DNA from 2 places in the Streptomyces sp. SS8 genome. Region 2 is predicted to be linked to the other one. Evidence: riboswitches for the same ligand, from Rfam matches in the RefSeq annotation. Region 2 holds a riboswitch; the other holds the start of a gene.

Region 1 (6,742 bases), on a different contig from region 2:
GACGACGTTCTTGGCGATGTTGTCGGCCAGCGGCGAGGTCAGGTCCAGCCCGTAGTGCGAGACGGCCAGCGCGCCGTTCTCGATCACCAGGCCGATGCCGCTGAACAGCGTGAACAGGCCGGCCTCGCGGTGCATCCGGCTCTTGTCGGTGTGCCGGTAGGTCCAGTAGCGGTTGCCCAGGTAGTTGGTCCCGATGGCGACCGCGGTCGCTATCACCCCCGAGCGCACCGGTGCCAGGCCCAGGCCGTGGATGCAGAGGTTGAAGACGGCCACGTTGACGAGGAAGCCGAAGGCCCCCACCGTGCCGAACTTCGCCAGCTCGCGCCGTAGCCGCAGCAGCCTGGAGCGCAGTGCGCGCCGTTCACCCATAGTGATCCACTCGCCCCGTTCTCTCGGCTCTCGCGCGGCCCCGCGGGACCCGCCGTCGCGTCCCGGTCCGCCATGCTAGTCACGGCCCCGTACCGCGCCGGGTACCCGCTGTCCGGCCGATAGGCTACGGACGTGACATTTCCTGTGATCGGCATGGTCGGCGGTGGGCAGCTCGCGCGGATGACGCACGAGGCGGGCATCCCCCTCGGCATCAGGTTCAAGCTGCTCAGTGACACCCCGCAGGACTCCGCGGCCCAGGTGGTCCGCGACGTGGTCGTCGGCGACTACCGCGATCTGGACACCCTGCGCGAATTCGCCCGCGGCTGCGACGTGATCACGTTCGACCACGAGCATGTGCCCACCGGGCATCTGCGCGCCCTGGAGGCGGAGGGCATCCCGGTGCGCCCCGGGCCCGACGCGCTGGTGCACGCGCAGGACAAGGGCGTGATGCGGGCGCGGCTGAGCGAGATCGGCATCCCCTGCCCCCGGCACCGGATCGTCGCGGACCCGGCCGACGTCGCGCGGTTCGCGCGTGAGGGAGCCCCGGGGGAAGGGGCCGGGCGGGAGGAGGGCTGGCCGGTCGTCCTCAAGACCGTCCGCGGCGGCTACGACGGCAAGGGCGTGTGGGTGGTGTCCTCCGAGGCCGAGGCCGCCGAGCCGTTCCGGGCGGGCGTGCCGGTGCTGGCCGAGGAGAGGGTGGACTACGCCCGCGAGCTGGCGGCCAACGTGGTGCGCTCCCCGCACGGCCAGGCCGTGGCCTACCCGGTGGTGGAGTCGATCCAGGTGGACGGCGTGTGCGACACGGTGATCGCCCCGGCCCCCGGCCTGTCGCCGGAGCTGTCCGCCCACGCCCAGGAGATGGCGCTGACGATCGCGCGGGAGCTGGGCGTGATCGGGCACCTGGCGGTGGAGCTGTTCGAGACCCGCGACGGCCGCGTCCTGGTCAACGAACTGGCCATGCGCCCCCACAACAGCGGCCACTGGACCCAGGACGGCGCGGTCACCTCCCAGTTCGCCAACCACCTGCGGGCCGTGCTCGACCTGCCGCTGGGCGACCCGCGCCCCCGCGCGCCGTGGACGGTGATGGCCAACGTGCTCGGCGGTGACTACCCCGACATGTACCAGGGCTACCCGCACTGCATGGCCCGCGACCCGCGGCTGAAGATCCACATGTACGGCAAGGACGTGAAGCCCGGCCGCAAGGTCGGCCACGTCAACACCTACGGCGACGACCTGGCGGACGTACGCGAGCGCGCCGCCCACGCCGCCGCCTATCTGCGAGGGACCATCACCGAATGAGCAACGCCCCCAGCCCCGCCCCCGCCCCCCTCGTGGGGATCGTCATGGGATCCGACTCGGACTGGCCCGTCATGGAGGCCGCGGCCGAGGCCCTGGACGAGTTCGAGGTCCCCTACGAGGTCGACGTCGTCTCCGCCCACCGCATGCCGCACGAGATGATCGCCTACGGCGACGAGGCGGCCGGACGCGGGCTGAAGGCGGTCATCGCGGGCGCCGGGGGAGCGGCCCACCTTCCGGGCATGCTCGCCTCCGTCACCCCGCTGCCGGTGATCGGCGTCCCCGTGCCGCTGCGGCACCTGGACGGCATGGACTCCCTGCTGTCCATCGTCCAGATGCCCGCCGGGGTCCCGGTCGCCACGGTCTCGGTCGGCGGCGCGCGCAACGCGGGCCTGCTGGCGGTCCGCCTCCTGGCGGCCCACGACGGGGAGCTGCGCGAGCGCATGGAGCGGTTCCAGGCGGAGCTGAAGGACCAGGCGCGGGAGAAGGGCCGGCGGCTGCGGAGCAAGGTCGCCGCGGGTGGCGCCGGGTTCGGCTTCGGGGGCAGGTGAGATGGGTCACTCCGCCGAGCTGCTGGCCCGGGCCAGGGCGCTGCTGGAGGCCCACCCCGTCGCCGACGGCCACAACGACCTGCCCTGGGCGCTGCGCGAGCAGGTGGCCTACGACCTCGACCGGCGCGACATCGCCGGCGACCAGTCGGCCCATCTGCACACCGACATCCCGCGGCTGCGCGCGGGCGGGGTGGGCGCGCAGTTCTGGTCGGTCTACGTGCGCACCGACCTGACGGGCGACGCCGCCGTCAGCGCCTGCCTGGAGCAGATCGACGTGGTGCGGCGGCTGGCCGACCGCCACCCGGCCGACCTCAGGCTCGCCCTCACCGCCGACGACATGGAGGCGGCCCGCGCCGAGGGCCGCATCGCCTCCCTGATGGGCGCCGAGGGCGGCCACTCCATCAACAACTCCCTGGCCACACTGCGCGCCCTGTACCGGCTGGGCGTGCGCTACATGACGCTCACCCACAACGACACCATCGACTGGGCGGACTCGGCCACCGACGCACCCCGCCACGACGGCCTGACCCGCTTCGGCGAGGAGGTCGTGCGGGAGATGAACCGGCTGGGGATGCTGGTCGACCTCTCCCATGTGGCGCCCGCCACCATGCGCGACGCCCTGCGCGTGACGACGGCGCCGGTGGTCTTCTCGCACTCCTCGGCCCGCGCGGTGTGCGACCACCCGCGCAACATCCCCGACGACGTGCTGGAGCGGCTTCCGGTCAACGGCGGTGTGGCGATGGCCACATTCGTGCCGAAGTTCGTGCTGCCCGCCGCCGTCGCCTGGACCGAGGCCGCCGACGAGAACATGCGCGCCCACGGCCTCCACCCCCTGGACGGAACCGAGAGGGGCCTGGCGGTCCAGCGCGCCTACGAGGAGGCCAACCCGCGCCCGGTCGCCACGGCGGCGACGGTCGCCGACCACCTGGACCACATGCGCGAGGTCGCGGGCATCGACCACATCGGCATCGGCGGCGACTTCGACGGCACGGCCTTCACCCCGTCCGATCTGAGCGATGTGTCCGGATACCCGCATCTGGTGGCCGAGTTGCTGGACCGCCGCTGGTCCGAGGCCGACCTCGCCAAGCTCACCTGGAAGAACGCGGTGCGCGTGCTGCGCGACGCGGAGGCGGTCGCCCGTCACGAGCGGACCAGGCGCGGCCCGTCCATCGCCACCATCGGACAGCTCGACGGGTAGCTCCCCGGCCCCTTCGTGATTCAACTCACGAGCCGGCCCTCCCCGGTGCGTCGCTCTGCGTGCCGGAGGAGGGCCTTTCGCGTTATCCGTCCTGGCAGTGGAGGAAAGTGACGCCGCGTCAGGGATGGATCCCGCCACTCTTCGAGAGGTGAACACAGCGGACGGTGATGATCGGATGATCGTCAAAGCCTTCGAAACGGGCGTCCTGTGATTCATCGGCTTGTATCGGCGGAAACGATGTGTCTACCGTTCTGGCCGTGCCGTACGAATGTGCGGCGGCCCGCTGTCGAACGCCGAATCCTGTCAACGGCGGCGGGCTGGACCATCCACACCACCCGATGGCAGGAGCGGGGGACCCAAGGTAAGTCGCCGTCCCGGGCCGCGAGGCCCGTACGGGACGGCTTGGGGTGAAGCCATGCCGCGGCACGCACCGCGGCGCACATGGCCGGGCAACTCCAGCCCGAACCCGACAGCTCACCTCGCAGGCGTAGGAGAAGGAGCACACCTATGTCCGCACGCGGACGTCACCGTCGTATGCGCAACAGCCGCCTCACCCGTCTGTCGCTGGCCATCTCCGTGGGCGGCGCCGGCATGGCCCTTCCCCTGGTGACCGCCGGCGGGGCCAGCGCCGCCTCCGTCGACACCTGGGACAAGGTCGCCCAGTGCGAGAGCACGGGCAACTGGTCCATCAACACCGGCAACGGCTTCTACGGCGGCCTGCAGTTCACCCAGAGCACCTGGGCCGCCTTCGGCGGCACCGAGTACGCGCCGCGTGCCGACCTCGCCACCAAGGACCAGCAGATCGCCGTCGCCGAGAAGGTGCTGGCGGGGCAGGGCCCGGGCGCCTGGCCCGTGTGCTCGGTCAAGGCCGGCCTGACCAAGGGCGGTCCCGCCCCGGCCGTCTCCCCCGACGGCCGGAGCAACCCGACCGAGCAGAAGGAGCAGGCCCCGGCCGCCGCTCCGAAGGCCGAGGCCAAGCCTGAGGCCAAGCCCGAGAGCAAGCCCGAGGCCGAGCCGAAGCAGGAGAAGAGCGAGGCCGCGCCGCAGCGCGCGGACCGCGGTGAGCGCGCCCACGGCCACAGCCACGACCACGGCACCGGCGAGGGCACCTCCTACGAGGTCGTCGGCGGCGACACCCTCTTCAAGATCGCCGACGCCCAGGGCGTCCAGGGCGGCTGGGAGCGCGTCTACGAGGACAACCGCCAGGTCATCGGCGACAACCCGAACCTGATCTTCCCGGGCCAGGAGCTCACCCTGGGCGGCGCCGCCGCCCAGCAGAAGGCCGCGGCCAAGCCCGAGGCCAAGCCGGCTCCGAAGCCCGAGAAGGCCGCTCCGAAGCCCGAGAAGACTGAGAAGGCCGAGGCCGTGCAGCAGTCGGCCGAGCGTGCCGACCGCAGCGACCGCGGTGCGGTCACCGGCTACACCGCCCCGGTGAACGCCGCCCCGTCCGGCTCCTACAAGGCCGCGGGCGCCCGCTGGTCCAACGGCCACACCGGTGAGGACTTCGCCGCCGCCTCCGGCACCCCGGTGAAGGCCGTCACCAACGGCACCGTGGTCTCCGCCGGCTGGGGCGGTGCCTACGGCAACCAGGTGGTCATCCGCCACGAGGACGGCCGGTACAGCCAGTACGGCCACCTGTCCTCGCTGTCGGTCAGCGCCGGCCAGTCGGTCAGCACCGGCCAGCAGATCGGCGCCGTCGGTTCCACCGGCAACAGCACCGGCCCGCACCTGCACTTCGAGATCCGTACCGCCCCCGGTTACGGCTCGGACATCAACCCGCTGGCCTACCTGCGCGCCAACGGCGTCAGCATCTGAGGGTCCTGACCCTCACCGACCCGGTCCACCCGGGTCCGGCCTCCTGACCGGACCCGGGCCCGGAGCCGGTCGGAAGGCGGGCGGGGCAGGGGTGTTCACACACCCCCGCCCCGCCCGCCTCTTCTTTTCCCGCCTCCGCCCGCGCGCCCGGTTCACCGGCGCGCCCCGCCCCCGCACGCTCCCACGGGCGGCCGGCTCACTCGACGCAGAGGCAGAAGGGGTGCCCGGCCGGGTCGCGGTAGACGCGGAAGTCGCGCTCGCCCCCGTCACCCTGGAGGAGTTCGGCCCCCAGTTCCAGCGCCTCCCGCTCGGCCGCGTCCAACTCCTCGCGAGGCACGTAGAAATCGAGGTGGAACTGCTGCGACCGCTCGGCGCTCGGCCACTGCGGCGGCACATGGCCGCGCGCCTCCTGGAAGGCGAGCCTCCGGCCCTCCAACGCGCCCGAGTCGAACGTCACCTCCACCCACCTGCCCTCGCCCTCGGTCTTCCCGCCCAGCAGCCGTGCGTAGAAGTCGGCGAGCTTCCCCGGCTCGGGGCAGTCCAGTACGAGAACGTCCCGCAGCGTGGTGATGGCCATGGTGCCCTTCCCTCCTGTGTCGTGGATCACTGCCTCTGCTACCCGGCCTGCCGCCTGTTGACGACCTGATCCGGGAACGCGCACCGCGGTGGCCGACGGAACCGGCCACGCCTGGAGGCGCGCGAGGCGCACGACCGCCGCTGGGCGGGCGTACTACGACAGGAGCCCGGCGGGCCTTGGTGCGCCGGCGCACCAAGGCCCGCCGCGGCGGCCGGGCGAAGACGCGGACGTACCGCGCGCGGCGTCGTTCCGCGGCCGAGCCGCCCCGCGAGGGCCCGGCAGGCCCGCCGGCGTAAGCCCGCGGGCGGGGAGCGGCCCTACGCCGTCGGTCGGCCCAGCGCGCGGAAGGACCAGCCCGCCTTGCGCCACAGGGCCGGATCGAGGGTGTTGCGGCCGTCCAGGATGCGCTTGTGCGCCACGGACTGCCCCAGCGCCTCCGGGTCGAGCTCCCGGAACTCGCGCCACTCCGTCAGATGCAGCACCACGTCCGCCCCGCGCACCGCTTCCGGCGCGCTGCCGGCGTAGCCGAGGGTGGGGAAGACCCGCCGGGCGTTCTCCATCCCCTTGGGGTCGTAGACCGTCACCTGCCCGCCCTGCAGATGGATCTGGCCGGCGACGTTCAGCGCCGGCGAGTCCCGCACGTCGTCGGAGTCCGGCTTGAAGGTCGCGCCCAGCACCGCCACGCGCTGCCCCAGGAACGCGCCGCCCACCGTCTCGCGGGCCAGCTCCACCATGTGGGAGCGGCGGCGCATGTTGATCGAGTCCACCTCGCGCAGGAACGTCAGCGCCTGGTCCGCGCCCAGCTCGCCCGCCCGCGCCATGAACGCGCGGATGTCCTTGGGCAGGCAGCCGCCGCCGAAGCCGATCCCGGCGCGCAGGAACTTACCCCCGATCCGGTCGTCGTACCCGATGGCCTCCGCCAGCTTCACCACGTCG
Region 2 (6,742 bases):
GTGACCCGGACGGTGCCGGTGGCCGGGATCTCGAAGGTCTTGTCGTGACTGCCGTACTCCTCGGCCTTCTGCGCCATCAGGCCGACGTTGGGCACCGAGCCCATGGTGGCCGGGTCGAAGGCGCCGTTGGCCCGGCAGTCGTCGATGACGGCCTGGTAGACGCCGGAGTAGGAGCTGTCGGGCAGGACCGCGAGGGTGTCGTGCTCCTGTCCGTCGGGGCCCCACATGTGGCCGGAGGTGCGGATCATGGCCGGCATGGAGGCGTCGACGATGACGTCGCTGGGGACGTGCAGGTTGGTGATGCCGCGGTCGGAGTCGACCATGGCCAGCTCCGGGCCCTCGGCCAGCTCGGCCTCGAAGGACTCCTTGATCTTCGCGCCCTCGGGCAGCGACTCCAGGCCCTTGAGGATGCCGCCGAGGCCGTCGTTCGGGGTGAGGCCGGCGGCGGCGAGGGTCTGACCGTACTCGGCGAAGGTCTTCGGGAAGAAGGCGCGCACCACGTGACCGAAGATGATCGGGTCGGAGACCTTCATCATGGTGGCCTTCAGGTGGACCGAGAACAGCACGCCCTCGGCCTTGGCGCGGGCGACCTGCTCCTTCAGGAACTCGCGCAGCGCGGCCACCCGCATGACGGCCGCGTCCACGACCTCGCCGGCGAGCACGGGCACGGACTCGCGCAGCACGGTGGTGGAGCCGTCGTCGCCCACCAGCTCGATGCGGAGGGCGTCGTCCTTGGCGAGGACCGCGGACTTCTCGGTGGAGCGGAAGTCGTCCACGCCCATGGTCGCCACGTTGGTCCTGGACTCCGCGGTCCAGGCGCCCATGCGGTGCGGGTGGGTCTTGGCGTAGTTCTTCACCGAGGCGGGGGCGCGGCGGTCGGAGTTGCCCTCGCGCAGCACCGGGTTGACGGCGCTGCCCTTGACCTTGTCGTAGCGGGCGCGGATCTCCCGCTCCTCGTCGGTCTTGGGGTCGTCGGGGTAGTCCGGGAGCGCGTAGCCCTTCTCCTGGAGTTCGGCGATCGCGGCCTTGAGCTGCGGGATGGAGGCCGAGATGTTCGGCAGCTTGATGATGTTGGCCTGGGGGGTCTTGGCCAGCTCGCCGAGCTCGGCGAGCGCGTCACCGATGCGCTGCTCCTCCTTGAGGTACTCGGGGAAGACCGCGATGATCCGCCCCGCCAGGGAGATGTCACGGCTCTCCACGGCGACGCCCGCCTTGGCGGCGTAGGCCCTGACCACCGGCAGGAAAGAGTACGTCGCCAGGGCCGGGGCCTCGTCGGTCTGTGTGTAGATGATGGTCGAGTCAGTCACCGGGTGCTCCGCTCCACGTCTGCAACATTGCTCGACATCAAGATATCCCGTGGAGGGCCTTCCCCCGAAAGTGCCCTGCCCCTTGTGGTGGCGCGAGCGCGCCACCACAAGGGGCAGGGTGGGGGGCGGGGCCACGGGGCCCGCAGTCCCGGTCGGCTCAGTAGGGCCCGTTGACGTTGTCGATCGAGCCGTAGCGGTCTGCCGCGTAGTTGCAGGCGGCGACGATGTTGGCGACCGGGTCGTACTGGCTGTTCGCCGTGCCCGGGACGTGGTAGGCGTCGAAGGTCGGCTTGATGACCTGGAGCAGGCCGATCGAGGGGGTGCCGCGCTGGGCGTTGATGTCCCAGTTGTTGACCGCGTTCGGGTTGCCGCCGGACTCGCGGATGATGTTGCGGTGGATGCCCTCGTAGGTGCCGGGGATGCCGTTGGCCCGCATGATGTCCAGGGCCTCGCGGATCCAGCCGTCGAGGTTGTCCGCGTAGGCCTTCGGCGAGGCCTGGGGCGCGGTCTTCTCCGCGGTCGGGCGGGCCTGGGTGCGGTCGGCGCGCTGCGGGGCGCGCTCCTGCTCTGCGCCGGAGGACCGGGCGGCCAGTCTCAGCTCCTGGCCGGGGAGGATCAGGTGCGGGTTGTCACCGACGGTCTCGCGGTTGGCGTCGTAGACCGTCTGCCAGCCACCCTCCACACCGTGGGCGGTGGCGATCCGGTGGAGGGTGTCGCCGGGGGCGACTGTGTGGGAGCCGGCGGCGGGCTTGCGCTCGGCCCCGGCCTTCGCTCCCGCCTTCACTTCGGACTCGCCGCCCGTCTGGGTGGCGGGGGCGCTGTCGGGCGCGCCGGAGTCCCGGGTGAGCCCGGCCGCCGGTCCGCAGGTGGGCCAGGCTCCCGGTCCCTGGAGTTCGAGCAGCTTCTCACCGGCGGTGATCTGCTCCTGCTTGGTGGCCAGGTCGGCGCGCGGCGCGTACTCGGTGCCGCCGGCCGCCTCCCAGCTGGACTGCGAGAACTGCAGACCGCCGTAGTAGCCGTTGCCGGTGTTGATGGACCAGTTGTCGCTGCTCTCGCACTCGGCGACCTTCTCCCACACCTCGGCGGAAGCCGCGTTCGCACTGCCGGCCGCGACCATCGGCGCCGCGATTCCCGCACCACCGGCCGCGGCGACCAGGGAAATCCGGGAGAACTGACGGGAAATCAAAGACTTGCTCGGACGACGGTGGCGACCACGAGACATGGGTGTGAGTCCTCTCCCACGCCTACGAGGTTAGCTGTCGGATTCGGGCTGGAGTTGCCCGGCCTTCCCGGGTGCTCGAGGGCACTTCGGGAAAGGCTTCACCCCAAGCCGGATCGCGGAAAAATCGCGGTCGCGGCACTTAACTCGGTTTCCCCGCTCCTGCCATGGTCGGCTGCGCTCCCTCCACCGGCCGGGCGGCAGGACTCGGCGTCCCGGCGGTGGAACCTCCGCGATGCGGCGGAGGCCAGGACACATAAACACAACCAATTCACAGAGACAAGGCGCTGGAAGAGCAAGGCCCTTCGCGCTGTCACCGAGTCGTGAATCATGAACACGGTCCGCACAGGATCTCGGCCGGATCACGACGCCCCGGGACAGTCGAGCACAAGTCAAATCTCCGGGTGACACGGAGAATCCGGGAGACAGGGGAACTGGATCTTCCCTCGAAGGGCAAGCAGGGCAATCGAAACTGTGACTCCGGTCACACGGCCGGAAAGAGGGTCCTTTACATCAACCTTTTCCAGACCAAGCAGCTTTAAGGCCCAGGAGTGTGCAAGGAGGCTGATTCCCCGGATTCCCACCCGCCTTCACCGCACGACCGGAACACTCCCCGACGGCTTCGGGGTCACCCCCGGCCCTCCGCGGCACCCCGCGAACAAGCGCGCGGCGCCGCACCCGTCGCCCACCGGATTCACCCGCCCCCCGCCGAACGGCGAAGCATGCGCGCCCCTCTTCACCGGGGGACCGAGAGGTCGAGGCGTGGTCAGCGGTGGGCCGTTGCGGTCAGGTGCCCGAGTGCGGCGCGGCCGGGCGGGCCCCAGGTGGGCTTGCCGCCGGGGCGGCCGTGGACGCCGGCGTCCCCGACGAGAAGGCGGGTGAGGGCCTTCGAAACCGCCCAGCCGCGGGCGCGGCGCGGGGTGGCCGCGTCCGGGGCCGGCCGATATGCGGCATGGAAGCGGTCGGCGGCGGCGTCCTCCCAGACTGCGCGGACGGCGTCCGGGCCGGGCACCAGTCCCGCCTCCGTGGCCGCGTCGAGCTGCCCGGCGAATCCCTCGGTACGGTCCGCCAGTGGTCCCCCGTGGTAGCGACCGGCTGGAGCCCCGGCGGGAGCGGGCCGATGGAGGGCGGTGAGGAAGGCGGCCAGGGCGTCGGCCGCCTCCGCGGCGCGCGTGACGGGCGCCCGGTCGACGGGCTCGCCCGGCACCCAGGTGGTGACGGTCCAGGGCCGCGGAAACCGCTCGGAGGGCTCACCCAGGCGGTGCGGGTACGGGGACCGGCAGCGGCAGGCTCGGGGCGAGTGCGGGCAGCCACGCGTACTCCTTGCGCAGCAGCTCGTCCGCGGACCTCGTCGCCCAGGGCAGCCGTACGGCGAGGTCGTCGCCGAGCCGCCACAGCCGGTTGTCCCAACCACGCGCGCCGAGCTTCAGCGGGCGGTCGGCCAGATCGGGGTGCTGGTCGCGCAGCAGGTCCCGGACCGGCTCCGCGGTGATCTCGATCTCGGTATGGGTCATGCGAAGGCACGCTAACCGCACGGGAGTCCGGCGTCTGCGACGCCCGGCCTCCGCGCCACCGCCCGACGGCGTGGAACTCACGGCCACCGGTCCCGGCACGAGGGCCAATGCCCGGCGGCACAGGACAATCGCCGAGGCAGACGGTCCTCAGGGAGCGTCCGCGTAGGCGAGGTGGGTGCCGCAGACGGTACAGCGGAAGAGCATGGCGGTCGCCCCCTCCCCCAGGTGGGTCAGGAAGCGCTCGGGTTCGTCCTCGTCGTGCCGGCCCTCGATACGCAGATCGGCCCGCAGCCGGTCGAGGGCATCGGGATGTGCCGCCAACCCGGCGTAACCGACCTCGCCCACGAAGGCGGCCGCGTCGTGACAGTGGACGAGCCAGCGCGGATCCTGCCAGGCGTGGAATCCGGGAGTGCGGCGGGTGACCTCGTGGACGACGTCCTCGCCGACGCCGTCGAGCCCACAGGAGTCGGCGAACTCCCCGGCGAAGCGTTCGGCCGCGCTCCCGTCCGCGATGCACCACGGGCAGAAGCGTCCGCCGACCTCGTCGGCGGTGTAGAAGGCCGCCGTGTAGATCCAGCCCGTGCCGCGGCCGCAGCACGCGCACGTCTCGGCGGACGCGCGGATGGAACCGCTCGCCAGGGGATCCGGGTGGTACCGGAAGAAGGGCAGGCCGGTACTCATCGCCGCTTCCCGATCCACGCTTCGGTGGCCACACCAGCTGATTCCACAGGGACAGTCTGTCCGCGAGGACGCCCGCGACCAAACGGCGGTTCCGACCCCCTGCCGGACATCGGGAACCCCGTCGGCCCCTTGCGTTTCGGGCACCGGCGATTCGGCCAACTCTCGCCTCTCGACGGAGGGCTCCCGCGCGGCGCTCGAGTGGTCGGCCCCTTGCCGAGCAAGGGGCCCGGCACGTCCGAAATCGAGCGCGCTCGGTTCCGTCGCCGCGTCGTTATGCCGTGCATCGCCGAGCCATCCGGGTGCGGTGCCGGCCCACAAGGAGAGACGCAGATGACGGTGACCAACGCCCCGACCACACGCACGGATACGGAGACGCCTCCCCCGCCACCACCGGCCACCATCACCTTCGAGGGCCAGCACGGCAAGAACCCCCTGGCGGAGGCCGGTTTCGGGGCGATGTGCCGGCGTCTGCCCGCCGTGCTCGGACACACCGCGCGCATGGCCTGGGCCGTCGACAGGTCCTGCGTCGTGCTCCTGCTGGCATGCCAGCTGCTGGCCGGCGCCACGGCCGCGACCGTCCTGGCGTTCACCGCGCAGGCCATGACCCACCTTCTGGGCACCGGCACCGCATCCGAACGCCTGCACGGCGCGCTGCCCGCCCTGGCCGTCGTGACGGCCGCCGCGGGACTCGGCCGGATCAGCGGCGCCCTGGCCTCCTACGCCGACGGGCGGATCACCCCGCGGCTGACGACCGAGGCGGACATCGCGCTGGTGGCCGCCGTATGCCGCGTGGAGGCCTCCGCGTACGGCGAGGACGGGTTCGCCGACCGGCAGGAGGCCGCCGAGGTCGGAGTCACCCGTACCCGGCTGATGGTGCAGGACGGCCAGCGGTTCATGGCGGCCCTCATCCGCATGACCGCCGCCGGCGGCGTCATCACCGCCCTGCACCCGATGATGCTGCCCCTGCTCCTGCTGGCCGTGATCCCCGCCGGCGTCGGCGCCGTGCTGTCCGCCCGCGTCGACTACGAGACCCACTACCTCAACGTCGGCGACCGCAACGTGCGCTCCATGATGCGCTGGTGGGCCACCTACTCCCGCTACGGCGACGAGGTCCGCGCCAACGGCATGACCGGCTACCTCGTCTACTGGTACCGCGCCCTGTCGGACCGGATCGACCAGCGCACCCTGACCGCCGCGCCCCGCATGCTGCGCATCACCCTGGCCACCAGCGCCCTGGGCGGCACGTTCCTGCTGGGCACCTGGGCCACCCTCGCCTGGCTGGCCACCACCGGGCGGGTGGCCCTGCCCGTCGCCGCCACCGCGGTCGTCGCCGTCCAGACCACCCTGGCCGCGCTCTCCCAGTTCGTCATCCACGGCGCCGCGATGTTCCACACCTCGCTCTACCTGGCCGACATGCGCTCCTTCCTCGACCTGGCCGCCGACCGCGCACCCCGGCGCGGCCAGGCTGCCATCCCCGACCGGGTGGACGAGATCCGGCTGGAGGAGGTCGTCTATCAGTACCCCGGCAAGGACGAGCCGGCCGTCAACGGCGTCTCCCTCACCCTGCGCCGCGGCGAGATCCTGGCCGTCGTCGGCGAGAACGGCTCGGGTAAGTCCACCCTGGTCAAGCTCATCACCGGCATCCTCCTGGCCGACGAGGGCCGCGTCCTGTGGGACGGCACCGACCTCGCCGCCGCCGACCCCGATGCGGTGTGGAAACGCACCGCCCTCGTCCCGCAGAACTCCGCCTGCTGGCCACTGCGCACCCGCGAGAACATCACCCTCGGCCAGCCCAGGACGTACGACGACGCCCCCGTGTGGGAGGCCGTCGACGCCGTCGGCATGCGCGAGGCGGTCGAGAAACTGCCCCGCCGGCTCGACACCCTCCTGGCCAGAGAGCTGTGGGGCGGCGCCGAACTGTCCGGCGGCCAGTGGCAGCGCCTGGCCTGCGGCCGGGCCCTGTACCGGCAGTCCCCCCTGCTGATCCTGGACGAACCGACCTCCCAGATGGACGCGCGCGG

Evidence for each region. Region 2 has a riboswitch for cyclic di-AMP ahead of ACW69E_RS06040 (transglycosylase family protein). Riboswitches for the same ligand answer to the same signal wherever they lie in the genome.
Region 1: another riboswitch for cyclic di-AMP. It lies ahead of ACW69E_RS12975 (transglycosylase family protein); the one in region 2 lies ahead of ACW69E_RS06040 (transglycosylase family protein).

Annotation. Positions count from the first base shown of each region.
Region 1 covers NZ_JBSVCZ010000011.1:38,326-45,067, reverse strand. Annotated here, with positions in the region: gene ACW69E_RS12995 (GtrA family protein) at 1-369, opposite strand, end outside; gene ACW69E_RS12990 (5-(carboxyamino)imidazole ribonucleotide synthase) at 502-1,668, shown strand; gene purE (5-(carboxyamino)imidazole ribonucleotide mutase) at 1,665-2,216, shown strand; gene ACW69E_RS12980 (dipeptidase) at 2,218-3,414, shown strand; cyclic di-AMP (ydaO/yuaA leader) riboswitch at 3,699-3,917, shown strand; gene ACW69E_RS12975 (transglycosylase family protein) at 3,922-5,229, shown strand; gene ACW69E_RS12970 (VOC family protein) at 5,426-5,806, opposite strand; gene ACW69E_RS12965 (UDP-glucose dehydrogenase family protein) at 6,124-6,742, opposite strand, start outside.
Region 2 covers NZ_JBSVCZ010000004.1:153,803-160,544, reverse strand. Annotated here, with positions in the region: gene ACW69E_RS06045 (NADP-dependent isocitrate dehydrogenase) at 1-1,307, opposite strand, end outside; gene ACW69E_RS06040 (transglycosylase family protein) at 1,465-2,424, opposite strand; cyclic di-AMP (ydaO/yuaA leader) riboswitch at 2,536-2,713, opposite strand; partial or broken gene ACW69E_RS06035 (phosphotransferase) at 3,293-4,040, opposite strand; gene ACW69E_RS06030 (CbrC family protein) at 4,188-4,721, opposite strand; gene ACW69E_RS06025 (ATP-binding cassette domain-containing protein) at 5,052-6,742, shown strand, end outside.